Regions from separate parts of the Actinotalea sp. JY-7885 genome, predicted to be linked through region 1. Evidence: predicted binding sites of a transcription regulator. Region 1 holds the regulator's gene; each other region holds the start of a gene.

Region 1 (3,274 bases):
CGCCCCTGACAGGCCTTGCGGACGCCGTTGACGATCTTCTCGCGGCTGAACGACTCGGTCACCCCGGACCGCTTGACCACCGAGAGCGAGGCCGTCTCCAACGTGGTGAAGCGGCGCTGGCAGTTCGGGCACTGCCGCCGGCGCCGGATCGAGGCGCCGTCGTCGGACGTGCGCGAGTCGACCACGCGGGAGTCGCTGTGCCGGCAGAACGGGCAGTGCATCGCGCCTCCACCTCCTCCGGCTGACCGCCACACCGTACCGTCGGCGGGCACCGCGCTGCGAACCGCGGTGGTCACGGACGCTGGGGGCCAGGGCGGCGGGATCAGCGCTGCGGAGTCAGGGCTGGGGATCAGGGCTGCGGCACGAGGATCTGCTGCCCGACCTGGAGCTCCGCACCGCCCAGCGCGTTGAGCTGGACGAGGTCGGCGACGACGTCGCGACGGTCCTGGCCCGGCGCCGCGACGCCCCCGGCGATCTCCCAGAGCGTCTCGCCCGGCGCGACGACGTGCGTGACCACGGGCTGGGCGGCCGCGGGAGAGTCCGCGCCGGCGGCCTGGGCCGAGAGCACGACGCCCGCCCCGGCGGCGGCCGCGACCAGCCAGACCGTCAGCCGGCCACGGCGCGTGAGGCGCAGGTGCCCGCCCTGGGCCCGCCCGTCGGCGGCCCGGACCTCCGGGACGCGCCGGGTCGTCGTGCGGCCGGCCGTCGTGCGTCCGGCCGTCGTGCGTGCGGCGGGCGTGCGGACGGACAGGACGGGCTCGTGGTCCCACATGATCGCCGTCATGGCGTCTCCCCTTCGTCGAGCGATTCGAACGCGTGTCCGTCGAACGGCTGTACGTCGAACGTCTGTACGATGTCTACCACGGGCCACCCACCGTGTCGAGACACGCTCGAACAGATGTTTGATCACGCGGCATCGCGCCCCTAAGGTGGAGGCACGACGAGAGACCATCACGAGGCACTGACACGACCCGTCGCAGGGCCGGTCGCCCGAGAAGACATCGCCCGAGAGACATCGCCCGAGAGACACGGAGGCCGTCATGGCGCCCAGGACCACACCCCCGTCGGGCACCGACCAGCAGCCGGGCGGTGACCTCGCGTCGGTGACCGCGCTGCCGGACGCCGCCGCGGGCGGCGACGGGCTCACGCCCCGCCAGCGCCTCGTGCTCGAGACGATCCGGTCGAGCGTCGAGCGGCGGGGCTACCCGCCGAGCATGCGGGAGATCGGCGAGGCGGTCGGGCTGACGAGCCCGTCCTCGGTCAAGCACCAGCTCACCGTGCTCGAGCGCAAGGGCTACCTGCGGCGCGACCCGCACCGTCCGCGCGCCATCGAGGTCGTGCAGCCCGACGACTCGCGGGCCATCAGCCGGCTCGGCGCCGACCGGGGCGGCGTGCCCGTCGACGAGACCGGCATGCACGACGCCGCCCCGGCGCCGTCGTACGTGCCGGTCGTGGGTCGCATCGCGGCCGGCGGCCCGATCCTCGCCGAGCAGGTCGTCGAGGACGTCTTCCCGCTGCCCCGCCAGCTCGTCGGCGAGGGAGAGCTGTTCCTGCTCAAGGTCGCGGGCGACTCGATGATCGAGGCCGCCATCTGCGACGGCGACTGGGTCGTGGTCCGGCGCCAGCCCGTGGCCGAGAACGGCGAGATCGTCGCGGCCATGATCGACGGCGAGGCGACCGTGAAGACGCTACGGCGTGCGGACGGCCACGTCTGGCTGCTGCCGCAGAACGCCGCCTACGAGCCGATCCCGGGCGACGACGCCGTCGTGCTCGGGCGCGTGGTGAGCGTGCTGCGGAGCCTGTGACCCCCGGTCAGAGCCCGAACTGCCGCGCGACGGCGCGGATCTGGTCGGCGGACCGGCGCAGCCCTGCCAGCTCCTCGTCGGACAGCGGGATCTCGAGCCGGGCGGCCACGCCGTCTCGGCCCACCACGGACGGGACCGACAGGCACACGTCGGAGATGCCGCGGTAGTCCTCCAGGAGCGAGGACACCGGGAGCACCCGGCGCTCGTCGCCCAGCACGGCCTCGATGATGCGTGAGCCCGCGAGGGCCACCGCGTAGTTGGTCGCGCCCTTGCCCGCGATGATCCGGTAGGCGGAGTTCACGACCTCCTCCGCGATCCGCTGGCGGTCCGCGGCCTCGAGCCGGCCGACGACCGTGCCGTTGGGCCCGGGCACGCCCGGCCACTCCATCAGGGGCACGGCGCCGATGGTCGCCGAGCTCCACAGCGGGATCTCGGAGTCGCCGTGCTCGCCCGCGATGTACGCGTGCACGTTCTGCACCGCGATGCCGGTGTGCTGCGCGAGCAGGTAGCGCAGCCGCGAGGAGTCGAGCACCGTGCCGGAGCCGAACATCTGGTTCGGCGGCAGGCCGGAGAACTTCAGCGCGGCGTACGTGACGATGTCGACCGGGTTCGTGACCATGACGTACACGGCGTCCGGCGCGACCGCGACCAGGTCCGGGAGCATCCCGCGCACGAGCCCGATCGTCGCCTCGGCGAGGTCCAGGCGGCTCTGCCCGGGCTTCTGCTTGGCGCCCGCGGTGACGACCACGACGTCGGCACCGGCGCAGACCTGGATGTCGTCGGACCCGACCACGTCGGCCATCGGCATGAACTGGATGCCGTGGCCGATGTCGAGCGCCTCGGCCTCGACCTTCGCCGTGTTGATGTCGTAGAGCGCCACGGAGCGCGCGGCCCCGCGCATGAGGGCCGCGTAGGCCATGGTCGAGCCGACCGATCCCGCGCCGACCACCGCGAGCTTGGTGGTGCGGCGCCCGGTCGGGGACGCGTCGAGCCCCATGTCGTCGTGCTCGTGCTCGACACGTCCTGCCACGTCCGCCATGAGCCGTCGCCTCTCGTTCGTCGGGTCGTGCCTGCCACCCTACGGGGCGGCGTCCGGCCCCCGGGTGATCGCCGGCCCGCCGGCCTGTGCGGCGAGCCGGGCCAGCGCCGCGCGCGCGACGCCGCCGTCGGTGGTCTGCCAGAAGGGCGGCATGGTCCGGGACAGGAACTGCCCGTAGCGCGCCGTCGCCAGCCGCGGGTCGAGCACTGCCACCACCCCGCGGTCGGCGTCGGTCCGCACGAGGCGCCCCGCGCCCTGCGCCAGCAGCAGGGCGGCGTGCGTCGCGGAGACCGCCATGAAGCCGTTGCCGCCGCCACGCTCGACCGCCTCGGTGCGCGCGGAGCGCACCGGGTCGTCCGGGCGCGGGAACGGGATGCGGTCGATCAGCACCAGGCGGCACGTCGGGCCCGGGACGTCGACCCCCTGCCAG
Region 2 (3,274 bases), on a different contig from region 1:
CGTCGAGCACGTACAGCACGCCCACGAGCCCGGACCCGATCTGCGTCGCGAGCCGGATCCGCTGCGCCTCGCCGCCCGACAGCGTGCCGGCCGGGCGGTCGAGCGCGAGGTAGTCGAGGCCGACGTCGAGGAGGAAGCCCAGGCGCGCGTCGATCTCCTTGAGCACCTGCACGGCGATCGCGCGCTCGCGCTCCCCCAGCTCCAGGGTCCCGAGGAAGTCCCGCGCCTCGCGCAGCGGCATCGCGCAGACCTCGGCGATCGAGCGACCGCCGACCCGCACCGCCAGGACCTCCGGCTTGAGCCGCGTGCCGTGGCAGACCGGGCACGGCACCTCGCGCATGAAGGCCTCGTACTTGTCCTTGGACCAGTCGGACTCGGTCTCCGCGTGGCGCCGCTGGATGAAGGTCACGACACCCTCGAAGCCGGTCGAGTACTGGCGCTCGCGACCCCACCGGTTGCGGTACTTCACGTGGACCTTGTGGTCGCGCCCGTAGAGGACCGCGTCCTTCGCGCGCTGCGGCAGCGCACGCCACGGCACGTCCATCGAGAACTCGAGGTCCGCGGCGAGAGCGGTGAGCACACGCTGGAAGTACTCCGCCGAGGAACCCTGGTTCCACGGTGCGACGGCCCCGCCCGCGAGCGTCGCGTCCTCGTCGGGGATGACGAGGTCCGGGTCGACCTCGAGGCGGCTGCCGATCCCGGTGCACTCGGGGCACGCACCGTACGGCGCGTTGAAGGAGAAGGTGCGGGGCTCGATCTCCTCGAGCGTCAGCACGTGGTCGTTCGGGCACGCGCGGTGCTCCGAGAAGCGTCGCTCCCGGTTCGGGTCGTCCGCCTCCGCGTCGACCAGCTCGACGACCATGAGGCCGCCGGCGAGGTTGAGGGCGGTCTCGACCGAGTCGGTGAGACGCCGCTGCACGCCCTCGCGCGCCACCAGGCGGTCGACGACGACGTCGATCGTGTGCTTGAGCTTCTTCTCCAGGGCGGGCGGGGAGGTCAGCTGGACGACCTCGCCGTCGACCCGGGCCCGGGCGAAGCCCTTGGCCTGGAGCTCCTTGAAGAGGTCGACGTACTCGCCCTTGCGGCCGCGGACCATCGGCGCGAGCACCTGGTACCGCGTGCCCTCGGGCAGCTCGAGCAGGCGGTCGACGATCTGCTGCGGCGTCTGCCGGCTGACCTGCTCGCCGCACACCGGGCAGAACTGCGTCCCGGCGCGCGCGAAGAGCAGGCGGAGGTAGTCGTAGACCTCGGTGATGGTGCCGACCGTCGACCGCGGGTTCCGGTTGGTCGACTTCTGGTCGATCGACACCGCCGGCGACAGGCCCTCGATGAAGTCGACGTCGGGCTTGTCCATCTGGCCGAGGAACTGGCGGGCGTACGCCGAGAGCGACTCGACGTAGCGCCGCTGCCCCTCGGCGAAGATGGTGTCGAAGGCCAGCGACGACTTCCCGGAGCCGGACAGACCGGTGAAGACGATGAGGCTGTCCCGGGGGAGGTCGAGGTCGACGTTGCGGAGGTTGTGCTCGCGCGCGCCCTGCACGAGGAGTCGGTCGTTCACCGGATCATCCTACGTCGGGTCGACGCCGAGCGTACAGGCGTTCGAAGCCACGGGTCCCCACGGTGGCGTGCCGGACGGCCCGCGGCGAGACTGGTCCGCGTGACGACGACGCCGCGACCCCCCGCTCCCCCGCCCCCTCCCGTTCGCAGGCCGGTGGTCCCGACCCCGATCGCGGACTACGCCGTGCTCGGCGACGGCCGCACCGCCGCCCTCGTCTCGCGCACCGGGTCCGTCGACTGGCTGTGCCTGCCGCACTTCGACTCGCAGGCGTGCTTCGCGGCCCTCCTCGGCGCCCCCGAGCACGGCCGCTGGCTCCTCACGGTCCGCGACGCCACCCGCATCACCCGGCGGTACCAGGACGACTCCTTCGTCCTGGAGACGACGTACGAGACGCCCACGGGCACCGCTGTGGTGGTCGACGCCATGCCGCTCGCCGACGACCGGGCGGACCTGGTGCGTACCCTGCAGGTGCTCTCCGGGACCGTCACCGTGGAGCACGAGTGGGTGGTGCGCTTCGGCTACGGGAAGATCGAACCCTGGGTGAACCGGGTCCGTGATCCGCACGGGATCCCGGCGATCCGCGCGATCGCCGGCCCCGACGCCCTCCTGCTCCGGGGCGACCCCCTGCCGCGCGCCGAGGACCACCGGCACCGGGACGTGTTCGAGCTCGGCGAGGGCCCTCCCCTCGAGTTCGGGCTCACGTGGACCGCCTCCTGGGACCCGGTCCCGGCGCGGCTGCCCATCGGGGAACGCCTCGAGGCGACCCGCATCCGGTGGGCGCAGTGGGCGCGCGCGTCGGACTACGAAGGCCCGTACCGCGACGCGGTCGTGCGGTCCCTGCTCGTGCTGCGCCTGCTGACGGACGCCCGGACCGGCGGCATCATCGCGGCGCCCACGACGTCCCTGCCCGAGGACTTCGGCGGCGAGCGCAACTGGGACTACCGCTTCGTGTGGCTGCGCGACGCCGCGCTGACCCTGGAGGCGCTCCTCGAGCACGGCTACCGGGCCGAGGCCACCGACTGGCGCGACTGGCTGCTCCGCGCGGTCGCGGGCGACGCCTCGGACCTGCAGGTGATGTACGGCACCGACGGCCGCCGCGAGCTGCCGGAGGTCGAGCTCGACCACCTCCCCGGCTACGCGGGCTCGCGTCCCGTGCGCGTCGGGAACGCCGCCGTCGACCAGATCCAGCTCGACGTGCTGGGCGAGGTCATGACCGCCCTGCACCTCGCCCGGTCGTGCGGGCTCGAGGACACCCCCGACACCTGGGCGCTCCAGCGGCTGCTCGTCGACGACCTCACCCGGACGTGGCACCACGCGGACCGTGGGATCTGGGAGGTCCGCGGCGAGCCACGCCACTTCACCCACTCGAAGATCATGGCGTGGGCCGCCGTCGACCGTGCCGTGCGGGCGGTCGAGGAGCACGGCCTCACGGGACCGGTCGAGCGCTGGCGCAGGGTGCGCGAGGAGATCCACGCCGACGTGCTCGAGCACGGCTACGACGCCGAGCTGGGCACGTTCGTGCAGTACTACGGCGGCACGAACACCGACGCGGCGCTGCTGCAGATGGTGCAGGTGGGGTTCCTTCCGCCCGACGACGAGCGCTTCCTCGGCACCCTGGCGGCCATCCGCGCGGAGCTGGAGGTCGAGGAGGGCCTCGTGCACCGTTACCTGCCGGGCGAGACCGACGACGGGCTCGAGGGGGACGAGCACCCGTTC
Region 3 (3,274 bases), on a different contig from region 1:
GCTCATCGAGCCGTGGTGGGCGCGCGCGAGCACCGTGGCGGCGTCCGACGTGTCGACCCCGACGGCGGCGCCCGACTGCGCCTGCACGCTCGCGGGGGTCAGGCTGCCCGGATCGGGGAGGTCCTCGCCCTGCCGCTGGGCCCAGACCTCGTTCATGCGGGCGGTGAGGCGCTCCGCGCCGCGCCGGGAGTTGGTGAAGACGAGCGTCGAGCGGTGCGTGGCGACGAGGTCGACGACGCGCTCCTCGACGTGCGGCCAGATCGACGGTCGCGTGGGCGCCCCGGCGGCGCTGCCCGACAGGTCCGGCCCGTCGTCGCGTCCGTGCGCGGGTCCGCGTGAGCCGACCGCGCCGTCGGACGCACCCGCCGGGCGGGTCGCACCCCCGAGGTCCGTGAGGTCGGGGACCGGGACCACGACGTCGACCTCCACCCGCTTGGTCGACGGGGGCTGGACCACCGCGACCTCGCGGCCGCCGTCGGACGCGGTCCGGGCCCCGCGCAGGAAGCCGGCGACGGCCGCGACGGGGCTCACCGTGGCCGAGAGCCCGATCCGCTGCGCCGGGCGCGGCCCGTCGCCCCCGCGCTCGTCCAGGAGCGCGTCCAGCCGCTCCAGGCTCACCGCCAGGTGCGCCCCCCGCTTGGTGCCCGCCACGGCGTGGATCTCGTCGAGGATCACCGTGCCGACACCTCGCAGGCCCTCCCTGGCCGCGGACGTCAGGACCAGGAAGAGCGACTCGGGCGTCGTGATGAGGATGTCGGGCGGGCGCGTGCCGAAGGCCCGGCGCTCCGAGGGCGGCGTGTCGCCGGTCCGGATCCCGACCCGCACCTCGGGCACCTCCAGGCCCAGCCGCGTCGCGGCCTGCCGGATGCCGACCAGCGGCGAGCGGAGGTTGCGCTCGACGTCGGCCGCGAGGGCCTTGAGCGGCGACACGTACAGCACGCGGCAGCGGTCGACGGGGTCCTCGGGCGGCGGCTGCGTCAGGAGCCCGTCCAGGGCCCAGAGGAACGCGGCGAGCGTCTTGCCCGAGCCGGTCGGCGCCACCACCAGGGCGTGGTCGCCGCCCGCGACCGCGTCCCAGGCGCCCGCCTGGGCCGAGGTCGGCGCGTCGAACGCACCGGTGAACCACGCGCGCGTCGGCGCGGAGAAGCGCGCGAGCACCTCGGCCGGCCCGGGCGCGACGGTCACCGGTCCGCCGGGTCCGGCGACCGGCGTCCGTCCGATCGGGCTCATCGGGCCATTGTGGCGCGCGGGTCGGACACGGGCGCGGTCGGCCCGCGGCGACGAGCGGGCGCGCCCCGTGGCACCCTGGCTCCGTGCGCTACAGCGAGTTCTGGGAGCTGGTCGACGACGTGCTCGGCCCGCTGGGCCGCACCCTCACGCAGGACCAGGCGCTCGGTGGGCTGGGCGACCGCACGGCGGTGCAGGCGCTCGCGGACGGCGAGGACCCGCGCGCCGTCTGGCGGGCGCTGTGCGACGCGATGGACGTCCCCCAGGCCGACCGCTGGGGCAGCCTGACGCGCGGGTCCCGGCGCCGGTGAGCGTCGGCGAGCAGGAGCCGCTGATCAGCGCCCGAGGACTCGTCACGACGTTCGGCGACGTCACCACCGCCGCGGGGATCGACGCCCCGCGTGTCGCACCGTGATCGAACACCTGTTCGCTACACTCGTCCACAGGTGCGTACGGCGTCCGGTGCGTCCCCAGCCCCGGCGGCCCCGTCGCGGGGATGTCGGTGGCCGGGCGTAGCGTCACCAGCAGGTCGCCGACCACGGCGCACGACCGAGACGCATGACTCGAGACGCACGACCGACGCACAGCCGAACGCGGGTCCCCGGGTGGGGTTCCGCCCAGAACCCGAGGTGACACGATGGCAGCTCCCGCAGACCGCACGAAGGCCCTGGAGGCCGCGCTCGGCCAGATCGACCGCCAGTTCGGCAAGGGGTCGATCATGCGCCTGGGCGACGAGACCCGCGCTCCGATCGAGGTGATCCCCACCGGCTCGATCGCGCTGGACATCGCGCTCGGCATCGGCGGCCTGCCCCGCGGCCGCGTGGTGGAGATCTACGGCCCGGAGTCCTCCGGCAAGACGACCGTCGCCCTGCACGCCGTCGCGAACGCGCAGCGGGCCGGCGGGATCGCGGCCTTCATCGACGCCGAGCACGCGCTGGACCCCGAGTACGCCAAGAAGCTCGGGGTGGACACGGACGCGCTCCTGGTCTCGCAGCCCGACACGGGTGAGCAGGCCCTGGAGATCATGGACATGCTGATCCGCTCCGGCGCGATCGACATCGTCGTCATCGACTCCGTCGCGGCCCTCGTGCCCAAGGCGGAGATCGAGGGCGAGATGGGTGACAGCCACGTCGGCCTCCAGGCGCGCCTGATGTCCCAGGCGCTGCGCAAGATCACCGGCGCCCTGAGCGCGTCCGGCACCACGGCCATCTTCATCAACCAGCTCCGCGAGAAGATCGGCGTGTTCTTCGGTTCGCCCGAGACCACGACCGGTGGCAAGGCGCTGAAGTTCTACGCGTCGGTGCGCATGGACATCCGCCGCATCGAGACGCTCAAGGAGGGCACGGAGGCGGTCGGCAACCGGACGCGCGTCAAGGTCGTCAAGAACAAGGTCGCGCCGCCGTTCAAGCAGGCCGAGTTCGACATCCTCTACGGCATCGGGATCTCGCGCGAGGGTGGCCTGATCGACCTGGGCGTGGAGCACGGGTTCGTGCGCAAGTCAGGGTCGTGGTTCACGTACGACGGCGACCAGCTGGGCCAGGGCAAGGAGAACGCGCGCGGGTTCCTGCGTGACAACCCCGACCTGGCCGACGAGCTCGAGAAGAAGATCAAGGAGAAGCTCGGCATCGGCGCCCGGATCGACGCGCCGGCCGACCCGTCCAAGCAGGTCGACTTCTGACGGGGCCGACGGCGGGCCGGCGCCGGCCCCGCGGCCGGCCCGCCGACGAGCCCGGGGACCAGCCGACCGACAGCGCCGCCGCGCTGGACGCGGAGCCCGACCCGGAGTCCGTGGCGCGGGCGATCATCCTGCGTCAGCTGACGGGGGCGCCGCGCAGCAGGCGCCAGCTCGAGGACGCGCTCGCGCGCAAGGGCGTCGACGAGGCGCTCGCGTCGCGCCTGCTCGACCGCTTCACCGAGGTCGGGCTGGTGGACGACGCCGAGTACGCCCAGATGCTCGTGCGCAGCCAGCAGGCCTCGCGCGGCCTGGCGCGGCGCGGCCTGGCGCAGGAGCTGCGGCGACGGGGCATCGCCGACGAGCACGCCGAGG

Evidence for each region. The regulator LexA, encoded in region 1, represses DNA repair genes until DNA is damaged. The targets are predictions, from matches to a motif close to TCGAACANNTGTTCGA.
Region 2: uvrA (excinuclease ABC subunit UvrA) is a predicted target of LexA. The motif match lies at 1,588-1,603, and genes of this name have one in related genera.
Region 3: recA (recombinase RecA) is a predicted target of LexA. The motif match lies at 1,643-1,658, and genes of this name have one in related genera.

Annotation. Positions count from the first base shown of each region.
Region 1 covers NZ_JACEXH010000123.1:6,574-9,847, forward strand. Annotated here, with positions in the region: gene nrdR (transcriptional regulator NrdR) at 1-221, opposite strand, end outside; gene IDM29_RS11615 (LysM peptidoglycan-binding domain-containing protein) at 350-784, opposite strand; gene lexA (transcriptional repressor LexA) at 1,041-1,805, shown strand; gene IDM29_RS11625 (L-lactate dehydrogenase) at 1,813-2,802, opposite strand; partial or broken gene IDM29_RS11630 (ATP-dependent DNA helicase) at 2,884-3,274, opposite strand, start outside.
Region 2 covers NZ_JACEXH010000001.1:75,847-79,120, forward strand. Annotated here, with positions in the region: gene uvrA (excinuclease ABC subunit UvrA) at 1-1,558, opposite strand, end outside; gene IDM29_RS00360 (glycoside hydrolase family 15 protein) at 1,712-3,274, shown strand, end outside.
Region 3 covers NZ_JACEXH010000095.1:6,768-10,041, reverse strand. Annotated here, with positions in the region: partial or broken gene IDM29_RS10175 (DEAD/DEAH box helicase) at 1-1,230, opposite strand, end outside; gene IDM29_RS10170 (DUF3046 domain-containing protein) at 1,314-1,538, shown strand; gene recA (recombinase RecA) at 1,865-2,905, shown strand; gene IDM29_RS10160 (regulatory protein RecX) at 3,016-3,274, shown strand, end outside.